3 regions of the Vibrio apostichopi genome follow, and region 3 is predicted to be linked to each of the others. Evidence: predicted binding sites of a transcription regulator. Region 3 holds the regulator's gene; each other region holds the start of a gene.
The links. The regulator CRP, encoded in region 3, controls carbon source genes, mostly activating them, when cyclic AMP is high. The targets are predictions, from matches to a motif close to TGTGANNNNNNTCACA.
Positions count from the first base shown of each region.

Region 1: the regulator CRP is predicted to act here: its motif matches at 2,544-2,559, upstream of deoD (purine-nucleoside phosphorylase).
Region 2: the regulator CRP is predicted to act here: its motif matches at 2,200-2,215, upstream of rppH (RNA pyrophosphohydrolase).

Region 1 covers NZ_AP028068.1:1,053,837-1,058,124, reverse strand. Annotated here, with positions in the region: gene QUF19_RS21720 (DEAD/DEAH box helicase) at 1-586, opposite strand, end outside; gene QUF19_RS21715 (Lpp/OprI family alanine-zipper lipoprotein) at 949-1,215, shown strand; gene QUF19_RS21710 (L,D-transpeptidase family protein) at 1,334-2,329, opposite strand; gene deoD (purine-nucleoside phosphorylase) at 2,676-3,386, shown strand; gene QUF19_RS21700 (lactate dehydrogenase) at 3,469-4,288, shown strand, end outside.
Region 2 covers NZ_AP028067.1:570,572-574,859, forward strand. Annotated here, with positions in the region: gene QUF19_RS02560 (hypothetical protein) at 213-464, shown strand; gene QUF19_RS02565 (DUF6482 family protein) at 679-990, shown strand; gene mutH (DNA mismatch repair endonuclease MutH) at 1,085-1,750, opposite strand; gene rppH (RNA pyrophosphohydrolase) at 2,367-2,885, shown strand; gene ptsP (phosphoenolpyruvate--protein phosphotransferase) at 2,888-4,288, shown strand, end outside.
Region 3 covers NZ_AP028067.1:3,454,639-3,458,926, reverse strand. Annotated here, with positions in the region: gene astD (succinylglutamate-semialdehyde dehydrogenase) at 1-580, shown strand, start outside; gene QUF19_RS15565 (DUF1338 domain-containing protein) at 854-1,645, shown strand; gene crp (cAMP-activated global transcriptional regulator CRP) at 1,830-2,462, opposite strand; gene QUF19_RS15555 (phosphoribulokinase) at 2,704-3,573, opposite strand; gene QUF19_RS15550 (YheU family protein) at 3,651-3,863, opposite strand; gene QUF19_RS15545 (hydrolase) at 3,974-4,288, opposite strand, start outside.

The DNA of each region.
Region 1 (4,288 bases), on a different replicon from region 3:
CATTCACTTCCGCGTGATCAAGCGTTGCAGAGAACATCAACGTTTGACGACGACGGTGTTTAGCAGCATTCGCAATACGACGTAATTCAGGTGCGAAACCTAAATCCAGCATACGGTCAGCTTCATCAAGGATCAGCGTTTCAACACCATCTAAAAACAGTGAACGGTGCTCAAGGTGATCCGCAAGACGGCCTGGAGTCGCAACAATAAAACGAGGGTACTTACGTAGAGCTTTAACTTGGTCGTTAAAGTTTTCACCACCCAAGATAAGTGTGGCTTCGTAAGACAGACCGCCAAGCATGCTACGCAGCTCGCCGTAAACTTGTTTTGCTAGCTCACGAGTAGGAGCCAAAATTACACCACGAGGATCTTTAGCAGAAAACGCTTTTGTTTTTAATGCTTTATGTATCATCGGCAACACAAACGCCAATGTTTTACCTGATCCCGTTTTTGATGAAGCCAATAGATCCTTACCAGCAATAGCAACAGGGATCGCTTTTGATTGGATCTCTGTCGCCTTCTTGAAGTCGTAATGTTTTAAGTTCTTCAGTAAGCGGTTATCTAAGCCTAAATCTTTAAAGTGCAAAGGACTCTCCAGTCATGATGGTATTGAATAAAATTAATTTAACGTGACATGATACCGCGAAAGTACTTTATAAGGATAGAGATCACAGTAAATTTATCCCTTTATCTAATGTTAGCCAGAATATTGTATGCACCGCGAACAAAGGGGTGACCCACCTTTGTACTGCATTATTGCCGCGCCACACACTTCATCTCAAAAGTGAGACAGATTGTGATACCTAGCTAATTACCTCAAAAATTTAGCAATTTCTTTAGTTATTGTTTTTGCAGTTAAAAAATTAGTCGCTACAATCATTAATGAAGCGACTATATGATAAAGAATGTATAGCGCATCTTTTGATGATAAATAAGCAAGGAGTTCTTATGAATAAGACGTTAATCGCAGCTGCAGCCTCAGTATTTATTTTAGCTGGTTGTTCTTCAGAGCCTGAAGAAGCAGCGGTATCAGAAATGGACCAACTAACTAACCAAGTTGCTGAGCTAAGCAGCGAAGTAGAAGCACTTAAGAGTGACAAAGCGGCTGCTGAAATGAAAGCTCAAGAAGCATCAGCTGCGGCTATGGCAGCAAAAGAAGAAGCGGATCGTGCTAACGACCGTATCGACAACATTGCTGAGTCTTACACTAAGTAGTTGAGATTAGAAACTCAATGAAGCTGTAGATTTCAAAAGACGTATATACATGCAGTAAATTGACAACACCACCTCTTTTCGAGGTGGTGTTTTTTATTAAGGGAGGAATGATTCGTTTTTAAAACTCAATCACAGGTGGTGCTATTTCAACAGGCACACCATTTTGAGCGAAGATAACCGCTTTCGCCTTTGAATTAGGCAAATCTGCGTCTTCAAGCCACCATTTTAGTTCAACAGGGATTTGCAGTAATTTCTTAGAGCCATCACTTCGCGTCAAAGGTTCGTGAGCTTCAACAAACACGCTTCTGTCAGGCTCTAAAGACACTTTAATCGGCTCATCGATTATTGTGACTTGTTCACCGCGGCTCACCTGTTCAAAAAGCCACTCAATATCTTTAGGTTCCATACGGATACACCCTGAGCTCACTCGCAAGCCAATCCCAAAGTCTTTATTGGTACCGTGTATCAGATAATCACCAGCACCATAAGCAAGTCGCAATGCATATTCACCTAAAGGATTTTCAGGCCCAGCAGGAACCACTCTTGGTAACTCTATGCCTTTCTCTAAGTACTCTTTGCGGATTGAGTTTGGAGGAGTCCAAGTCGGGTTTGGACGTTTTTGGCTTATCTTGGTGATCATCTCGGGAGTATCACGCCCTACTCGACCAATACCGACCGGGAACACATGTACCTGATTCTTCTCAGGCTCAAAGTAGTACAGCCTTAACTCAGCAAGGTTAATCACAATGCCTTTTCTCGGAGTGTCCGGCAGAATCAAACGACTAGGAATGCTTAGTACATAGCCTTCAGCAGGAAGAAAAGGATCAACCCCTTTGTTTGCCGCCATCAAAGAGAGAAAGCCAATATCGTATTGCTTTGCAATAATAGCCAACGTTTCACCCGCCGCAACTTCATGTTGCTGTATTCTGCCCACGATACGACTTTCTTTTGGTGGCAACTCAAAAGTGGCAGCAGACACCCACGAAGAAGTCATCGTGCCTACAAGCAGAGTTGTTACCAGAGGGAACAAAGTCTTTCTCACAGTAAGCAAAGCGATCTTGCGCAGTTGTGTTTTCATTGCGAGCAAAGGCATCAAGTTAGCGCAATACGACATACAATTCCTTGGTTTATCTTTTATCAAAGTTTAGATTATCGCTGATCAAACGTCTCTACAATGTATTGTTGTCTCTAAACAAATATGCAATAGGTTTATATTTTTAGATTTACCTGTAGATAGCTTGCAAATTACCCATACAAAATCGATTGCCTTTAAGTTTTCAACACATTTGGTTATCAATATTAATAAAACTATAATGTTGGATCTATTTTGTGACTAAAGTCTCATGGAGCCTCGTTTTAACTCGCTAATATTGCCTCAACAAAACGAATTCAATTCAACAGAATCGGTAATTGATTAAATCCTGTTCCTATAATTACCGTTTAAACTTTGGAGAACGACCATGGCTACACCTCATATTAATGCTCAAGCTGGTGATTTCGCAGAAACAGTACTTATGCCGGGCGACCCGCTTCGCGCAAAATACATTGCAGAAACATTCCTTGATGACGTGAAGCAAGTTTGTGACGTTCGCAACATGTTTGGTTACACAGGCACTTACAAAGGTAAGAAAGTTTCTGTAATGGGCCACGGTATGGGTATCCCATCATGCTGCATCTACGTACACGAGCTTATCGCTGAATTCGGCGTGAAAAACGTTATTCGTGTAGGTAGCTGTGGTGCAGTACGTGACGACGTTAAACTAATGGACGTTGTTATCGGTATGGGTGCTTCTACTGACTCAAAAGTAAACCGTATTCGTTTCAACAACCATGACTTCGCTGCTATCGCTGATTTCGGTCTTCTAGAAGAAGCAGTAAGCCAAGCTCGTGCTCAAGAAGTGCCAGTTAAAGTTGGTAACGTATTCTCTGCAGACCTTTTCTACACTCCAGAAGCTGACCTTTTCGAAAAAATGGAAAAGCTAGGCATCCTTGGTGTTGATATGGAAGCAGCTGGTATCTACGGTGTTGCTGCGGATCTTGGTGCTAAAGCGCTAACTATCCTAACAGTATCTGACCACATCATCCGTGGTGAGAAACTAAGCTCAGAAGAGCGTCAAAAATCTTTCAACGACATGATGAAAGTTGCTCTAGAGACTGCAATCAACATCTAACGATTTGATAAAAGATACATTGAAAAGCGTTACCCCGCAGCCAAGCTCATTTGGCTGCTCAAATAATCCCGAGGGGGAGATCGTGTCTAACGACAAGCTGCCAAAAGATGCGGATGGTTTGCAACTCAACTTTTGTAAAACATTGGCGTGTGACAACTTTGGCTTGAGCGATGCAAAACGGTATGTTTTGCAACACGCTAACCCTAAGCGTCCAGCGATGGTTTGTCGTGAATGTGGAGCTTTCCCCCCCTTACTTAACAATCGTGAAGTGTTAAGCGAACTTCATCGCCTGAGACAACTTCACAGCGATGGCCTTCCTGCTTGCCGCAATGATGATTGCGATAACTTTGGCCTATCGGTTCATACCCACAAACATCTTTATCATGCCTTCGGTTACAGTGGTGACAGGCAGCGTTATCGATGCAAAGACTGCCAATCAACCTTCGTTGATAAGTGGTCTGGATCCAATAAAAAACTTCAGTTTCAAGAGAACCTCATGGGCTTATTGTTCATGGGCTATTCTGTACGTGAAATCTGTAGAAAATTAGAGATCAACCCAAAGACTTTCTATGATCATGTTGACCATATCGCCAGCCGTTGTCGTCGTAAATTAGCGATGATCGATGCTCGATGGGTTAATCATGCCAAAGACTATCAATTCGCTTCCCATTATCAGCGCTTACAACCACAAAGTAATAACGGTGTGGTCTGGATCGCAACGGGCGAGGCGCATTCTGGCTATATCCTTTGCCAGCATGTCAATTACTCTCAAAATGAAGAGCCTTCGGGAAATGTTGACCACAACCCCTACGACGATGTGGCACGCTTTGTCTCAAAAGACCACTCATCAGAGGCAAACCTCGAACTTCCTCAGCCTTCTGAGAAGTTGAAAGAGCGTATTG
Region 2 (4,288 bases), 920 kb from region 3:
ACAGCATATTTGCGCGTCGTTTGATCCGTGTACTGACATGGTGACTGTTATGTCACAAGCATCAGCCATGGCCGATCGAAACACCCAAGATAAACCTAACTAATAGATCCGTACCCTTATTTGGCTGCGGAAAAATAGCAGCTAAGTGAGAAGCCCTCATACTATCTAGAACGCTATTTTTCCTCAGTTTATTCCGCAACTGGAGAGTTATTATGCGTCACTCAGTCTATTTAAAACTAGCAACAGTCCTTATCCGTGCAGACCTTCGTCGTGAAGAACGTGAATGGCAACGAAAAGTTCGTCGTAGTTCATATGATCTACCATGGAACAATACCCACTTATTGAGAGATATTGGCCTTGAAGCCGATGGTCGACCAATTGGTTTTTCTGAACCTGAAGTAGTCACGATTGAACGTCGAGTTCGTCATCTTCGTCGAGTCTTAAGCGCGCGAATACCGACGTAATCTTGTGGGGTGATAGCGCCTTTCACCCCTTAAGATAAATATCAGCGATGGTTATGGCGTCGAAAGCACAAGCTTTTGAACTGGATCTGGCCAAAAAAGAGAAGCACTTGCTTCTCTTTTTTGCTTTTTTAAGCCGTTATGTATGATTTTTTAAGTCGTTATCTAGTAAAGGAAAAGAGTTCTACTAAGCTTTATGTAGCAATGGAGGCAGGCTATGCAAAAGCATCAATTAGACATGTGGTTACATGGAGAGCATAAAGACTCTTATCAAACACCTAAAGTGTACGTTATTGGATGTTCCGATATCTCGGAATATCTATTGGCGGTGGAATATAAACACAAGCTGGAACCCGTTAAGCAAGACGGAGAACCACTTCACTTTGGATCCTTGGATCAAGTGAAAGAGGAGTTGCTCCGGCTAGGCTTTGAAAAGGCATACCTGCGTTTGCACAATGCGTATGACGAGTTTGGTAATGAACCAAGCCAAAGCTACTGCGATATAGAGCTAGCTCTAAAGCCGCATTAGAACGCCCCTGTAACACACGACAACCCATGCCATCCATTGCGTTAGTCATTGACGAAACAAGGATTAGCCGCTAGGCACAGTGGCTGTGAGCTACTTATGCGTAGTGTGTTGTGAGGAGGTTATGGGTGAACTGGGTTCGTAGATAGAAGCCACGAGGTTTGGTCTTGATAGGTTTTCCACTCGCACCATACGCTTCTGTTAACACTCGGCTGTTCGCTGCTTTTGGTCGTAAGTGCAATGCTTCTCCGTGCCTTGCTGTGATCTGCTCAACATTGCCTAACACGATCAACTCCATGAGCTCTTCCCAATCTCTTTTTAAGATCTCGTCTTCCGCTTGGGTTGGTGTCCAGAGTAGTGGGGATCCAACATGTCTCTCTGCTAGCGGGATCTCTCGCTCACCTTCAACGGGGATCCATAACACTTTAGACAGCTTGTTTCGGACGTGACTGGTTTCCCATGTTAATCCTTGCACTCCCATTAGCGGTGCTACGCAGACAAAGGTCGTTTCTAAAGGCTTGCCAGAATAACCAATAGGAATACTTTTTAGTTCGATGCCTAACTTAGCAAAATCTTGCTCTGGTTTACTGCCTGCTGCTGCACCCAAATGCCATTCTAATAGTTGTCCAACCCAGCCTTTATCGCGCTTAAGATCGTTTGGCATGATCATTTCAGCTTCATCCGCGAGCTCTTTGAATGTCATTCCGGCGATAGCATACGCTCTGTCTAAGAGCTCTTGTTGTGTTTGTGGTTCTGGTTTCATAATAAAAGGCATGATCAAAAAAATGATTTTATCAGAAGTTACCACCAAATGCCGACTGGTTAAGAAATGATCTCATTGCTATAAAAGGGATCAAACTCATGGTTATCCACAGGTCATGAAGGTAATTAATTGAAATATTAATTTGGTGTATAAATAAACAGGGGTTTATAGTGGATAAAATGCTTGCTAAATGGGGTTCAAAATGAATCTTTGACCCACCAGTGTGGATAAGCAGCGGAGTGGTTGATCTTTAACCACGTTTGGTTTTGAAAAGATCTTTTGGTTTTTGAAGATTGTTTATTTTATGATTTTGTTTTTAAATTTATGATTTTATGTGTTTTTTATTGTTAATGGCGAGAGGGCTACTTTCGGTGTTGATGAATGTATGGATTAAAAAAAACGATTGCGGGTAATTCTTCACATAGTTATTCACAGAAAAGGTGAATAAATGTGGTCTATGTCTCACTCTTGTGTGGGTAACTAAGATTTGAGCAAAACTTATCCATATTCTTAGTTAATATTCATAAATATAGCGCTTGTCACGTCACTAAGTTTGCTCCAATTGGGGATATGTGGAAAAATCAGTGTAATTAAAAATTTAGATAGAGGTTGGCCAGTGATAGATGGCGATGGTTACCGATTAAATGTTGGTATTGTAATCTGTAACAACCATGGTCAGGTCTTCTGGGCTAAACGATACGGGCAACATTCATGGCAATTCCCTCAAGGGGGAATAGATGAAGGTGAAACTCCGGAACAGGCAATGTACCGCGAGTTGTATGAAGAGGTTGGCCTTACAAAAAAGGATGTAAAAATCGTCGCGACAAGTCGTCATTGGTTACGCTATAAGCTACCCAAACGACTGGTTCGGTGGGATTCGAAACCTGTCTGTATTGGACAAAAACAGAAGTGGTTCCTTTTGCGCTTAGATTGCGATGAATCGCATATCAATATGCAGCGTGGAAGTACACCTGAGTTTGATGGTTGGCGTTGGGTGAGTTACTGGTACCCAGTTCGACAAGTTGTTTCTTTCAAGCGAGATGTTTACCGTCGAGCGATGAAAGAATTCGCATCTTTAGCAATGCCGTTTAAAGAGCGAAAAACAAAAGGAAAACGCAAATTGCGTAGAGGTTAAGCATGCTCAGCCAACTAAGGGAAATAGTTGAACACGTATCAAGAGTTGAAGATGTGTCGACGGCTCTTGATATTTTGGTGAAAGAGACATGCAGTGCGATGCAGACAGAGTGCTGCACCGTGTATCTAGCGAATAATGATATGCAGCGCCTTGAGTTGATGGCAACTCAAGGCCTGATCTTCGAAGGGAATAGTATTCACATTGGTTTTGACGAAGGCTTAGTTGGCCTTGTTAAAAGAAGTGCTGAGCCTATTAACCTTGCACAGGCATCTGCTCACCCAGCTTATAAGTTTTTTCCAGAACTAGGAGAAAGTGTTTACCACTCTTTTCTAGGCACTCCGATTATCCATCGCAAGCAAGTGCTTGGCGTTTTGGTTATTCAACAGAAATCTCCTCGTTTATTCAGTGAAATGGAAGAGTCTTTCCTTGTCACTCTCTCAGCTCAACTTGCGGTTATTGTGGCGCATGCCCAAACTCAAGGCCATTGGCTTCTTGAGCAACAAAAGCTGCCTGCGATTAAAGGTATTGCTGCATCATCCGGTGTCGCTATCGGTGATTTATGGTGGGACAACACCCAACCTGAATTAACCGATGTTTACCCGGCATCGACGCTCAACGTTGAAAGAGAGCATGAGTTGTTGGCGGTTGCGGTCGAAAATGCCCTCAACGATTTCAAGCGCATGCGTAAGCGCCTAGACAGTGAAATCAACAAAGATGCGTTGGCGATCTTTGACTTGTTTACTCACTTACTCAACGACCCTATGTTGCGTAAGGATCTGAAAAGCCAAATTCAGAAAGGTGATAAAGCCGATTGGGCATTAAGACAGGTTGTTGAGAGCTACTCGAATCGCTTTGCCCGTATGTCTGATGTCTACCTTCGAGAGAGGGCGCAAGACATTCGCGAGCTGGGTCAAAGGCTGCTTTATTTCCTTCATAACTCAGAGCACGAGCTGCGGACGCTAGATAAACCGATTGTCTTGGTGGTGCGTGAGTTAACGGCTTCAGTCTTAGCGTCGATTCCAAAAGAAAAATTGTTGGCGGTGGTCTCGCTTGAAGGGGCGGCTAACTCACACGCGGCTATTTTATCTCGCGCGTTAGGCATTCCCTCGGTTATGGGAGTAAACCTTAATCTGGCTCAAGCCAATGGCAAACAAGCGATTGTTGATGGTTACAGCGGTGAAATCTTTATTGAGCCGACTCAGAGCCTACTGAGCGAATACCAAGGGCTAATTCTAGAAGAGAGTGAGCTCTCCTCTATGGTTAACCGAGAATTGTACTTACCTGCAAAAACCCAAGATGACCGACAAGTCGAGATCTTGCTTAATGCGGGCTTAAGTGCCGACACCAATATTGCGATCAACCAAGGGGTGGATGGCGTAGGCCTGTATCGAACAGAAATCTCT
Region 3 (4,288 bases):
TCAACTGCTTGATAAGCTCGTTGCGGCTACTTTGAAGATTCGTGTCGATCAGCCATTCGCTGAGCCAGCACCTTTCATGGGGCCACAGATCTCTGAAGCGGCAGCTAAGTTTATTCTGGACGCACAAGCTAATCTGCAATCGCTAGGTGGTGTAAGCCTAGTTGAAGCAAAAGCGGGTGAAGCGGCGTTTGTTTCTCCGGGTATTATCGATGCAACCAACATTGCTGAGTTGCCAGATGAAGAGTACTTCGGCCCATTGCTGCAAGTGGTTCGTTACCAATCGTTAGAGCAAGCGGTTGAACTGGCAAATGACACACGCTTTGGTTTGTCTGCAGGCCTAGTTTCAACCGACGATTCAGAGTGGGAATACTTCGTTGACCATATCCGTGCGGGTATTGTTAACCGTAACCGCCAACTAACAGGCGCAAGTGGTGATGCACCATTTGGTGGCCCGGGTGCTTCAGGCAACCTACGCCCAAGTGCTTACTACGCGGCTGACTACTGTGCTTACCCAATGGCGTCAATGGAAGGCGGTGAAACTCAACTGCCAGCGACATTTAGCCCAGGTATTGAGCTGTAGTTTTGGCTCTTAAGCTATAAGTTCATGAATCAAAAGTTTATAAATCATAAGCTTATGAGCTTTAGGCTCATGACTAACAGCTTCATTGGTTAATTGTGTAATAAGGAAGCGATGTTATCGCTTCCTCTTTTCACCCACGTCCGACACCTCGATTGGGCGATAGATAATAATAGAACAAGTATGTCACAGGCTGATGGCTGCTGACTCTATGTCCAGCCTCTCCCTTTCTAATCCAAATTACTAGCTTGCTAGAACCTCTGACAAGGAGTCACCATGACGCCCGATCTACTCTTTAAATCACTATGGGACGATTACATCCACAGGCTTTGTCCATCGGCTGAGAAAGTACATCACTTGCTGAAAGAAGACGAAGCTCTGATTAATGATCATATTGCACTGCGTACTTTCAATGTTGCACCGTTAGGTATTGAAACATTGGCCAAGCCTTTCCTTGAGCTGGGTTACAAGGCGTGTGGCGATTACTTGTTTGAGAGTAAGAAGCTAGTAGCTAAGCACTACGAGCACCCAGATCCAAATCAGCCGAAAGTGTTCATTAGTGAGTTGAAGGTAGAGGAGTGTTCAAGTGACTTACAACAGATCGTTGCTAAGTTGGTTGAGCAAGTCGATGCAAGCAAGCTTCAAGGTCATGAGTTCTTGTTTGGTGGTCGTCTTTGGGATCTGAGTTTCGCGGATTTCCAAGTGCTGGCAAAAGAGAGTGAATACGCTTCTTGGCTCGCAGCTCATGGTTACGGTGCAAACCACTTCACGGTGAGCGTGAATCAACTCGACGCTTTTGATGAAGTGCAGGCAGTGAATGATTACCTGAGCGAATCAGGCTTCACTATCAATGCATCTGGTGGTGAGGTTAAAGGCTCTCCAGAGGTCTTATTAGAGCAATCATCAACAATGGCAGACAAAGTCCCAGTTTCATTTGTTGAAGGCAATGAGATGATTCCTGGTGGCTTCTATGAGTTCGCTAAGCGTTATGCGATGGCCAATGGTGAGCTTTATACAGGATTCGTTGCAGCATCAGCGGATAAGATCTTCGAAAGCACCAACGGTTAAAGAAAGATACGAGCACGGGCTTTGCCCTAGAGATGTGGGTACGCTTCGCTTCGAGAGTGTTTGCGTTTGGAAGTTGTAAGTGTTCCATTCGCATCTCGCATCTGTTCTCAAGATCTTTAGAAAACAAAAAAGCCACCAAATTCGCATTTGGTGGCTTTCAAATTTTTGGCTCAGTTAATCGAGATTAACGAGTGCCGTATACCACGATAGTCTTACCGTGTGCAGAAATTAGGTTCTGCTCTTCAAGCATCTTCAAGATACGACCTACTGTCTCACGAGAACAACCAACGATCTGGCCAATCTCTTGACGAGTGATCTTGATTTGCATGCCGTCAGGGTGAGTCATTGCATCTGGCTGTTTCGCTAGGTTAAGTAGCGTTTGAGCGATACGACCTGTTACGTCAAGGAACGCTAAGTCACCAACTTTTTGGCTAGTTACTTGTAGACGGTTCGCCATTTGTGCTGAAAGGCGCATCAGGATATCTGGGTTCACTTGGATAAGTTGACGGAATTTCTTGAAAGAAATTTCAGCTACTTCACAAGGAGATTTAGCACGAACCCACGCAGTACGCTCTTGGTCTTCTTCGAAAAGTCCAAGTTCACCGATGAAGTCGCCTTGGTTTAGGTAAGAAAGAATCATTTCCTTACCTTCTTCGTCTTTGATAAGAACAGCCACAGAACCTTTAACGATGTAGTACAAGGTTTCTGCCTTTTCACCAGCATGAATCAAAGTACTTTTTGAAGGGTACTTATGAATATGACAGTGTGAAAGGAACCACTCTAATGTTGGATCGGTTTGAGGTTTACCTAGAACCATAATATCTCACTTCCTCTGCAGGGTATGCTTGCCGCTTTCCGTATTTTAGCTAAGCCTGAATTGACTCAGTTAGGATAAGAGCACTCGTTGAGTGCTGCAAGCTATCTTGTGTTTCGTTTAAGAATAGTATCCTTTTTCAGGTACTATTTCTTGATTTTAATCGTGACCAAGCTACGATTTTTTACGCAAAATTGTGCACATGATCACGGTATGAAAAGTAATCAACCAGAATGTCGTTTTGTTAACCTATTTTTCCGGTTTCGATTAGTTGTTGTAGGATTGGCCTTACAATGAGCTCCATAGCAAAACTCATTTTGCCTCCTGGCACCACAAGCGTGTTATGACGTGACATAAATGAGCCATCAATCATTGCCAAAAGGTAAGGGAAGTCGACGTTTTTGATGCCACGCAAACGTATAACAACGAAGCTTTCGTCTAAACTTGGAATCCCTTTGGCGTTCAGTGGATTCGATGTATCTACGGTTGGGACACGTTGAAAGTTGATATGAGTGCGCGAAAACTGCGGGGTAATGTAGTTAAGGTAATCATCCATTGAGCGAACAATAGAGTCCATCACCGCTTCGCGAGAGTGCCCACGATCGCGTGTGTCACGAACGAATTTCTGGATCCACTCTAGGTTTACGATAGGTACCATGCCGATAAGCAGGTCGACGTGTTGTGAGACGTTAATATCGCCATCGACTACGCCACCGTGAAGGCCTTCGTAGAACATCACATCCGAATTTTCTGGGATCTCTTGCCATGGCGTAAATGTGCCGGGCATTTGGTTGTAAGGAACGGCTTCATCGAAGGTATGTAGATAGCTGCGGACTTTGCCCGTGCCTTCATTACCGTATTGACGGAAGAACTCTTCTAATGCGCCAAAATCGTTAGCTTGTGGACCAAAGTAGCTGATGTGCTTACCTTGCTCACGCGCCTTACGGATCTCGACATCCATCTCTGGTCGAGTGAAGCGATGGAAACTATCCCCTTCAACCCAAGCTGCCTTCACGTCCATCATATTGAACATTTTACGGAAGGCTTCTGAGGTAGTGGTGGTGCCGGCTCCAGATGAACCCGTCACCGCAATAATTGGATGTTTAGCGGACATGACAACCCTTGTCTTTTGAGTAACTTACTTGTTAGCAATCGTTTACCACTATAACACGGCTCCTTTATGAGCGCAGCTTAGAAGCGTTTTGTGACCTGAATATCAACGGTTTCATGCAGCTCAGAAAACACGATGCTGACTTCCTTTGAGGCTAATTGATGTTTCACTTGGTCAATCTTGTTTTGCAGTGAAACCTCTACGTCACCGTAGTCTGTACCTTCACGTAGCACGAATTCTTTAATGAGGTTTTCCAGCGTTTCTGGTGCGATGTCTTGCCATGGGATGATCATAAATACTTCTCTCTTTTATGTTCATGGATATGTTCATTAATAGTTTATTGATGTGTTAATCGGTGTGTCTAGTGACGTTAACCATTCAGTCCTTAACAAAGGCTCGGCCATTATGCCGAATCTTGAATACTTTCATAGTAGGCGGGTAATGCTTCTTCCAACCAAAACCTTGGTTTGAGCGTGCTACCTGTAATGAATCCCACATGGCCGCCTTTTTGAAACAGACGATAGTCGATGTTGTCGGGTAGAACGAATTTTGGAATCACATCATCGGTCATGAAAGGATCGTCTTTCGCATGAATGATCTGTGTGGGCAGTTTAATCTGATTCAATTTAGGCAATGCAGAACATTGGGCATAGTAGTCTTGTGCATTCTTGAATCCGTGCAGAGGCGCAGTAATTCGTTCATCAAACTCATACAGTTT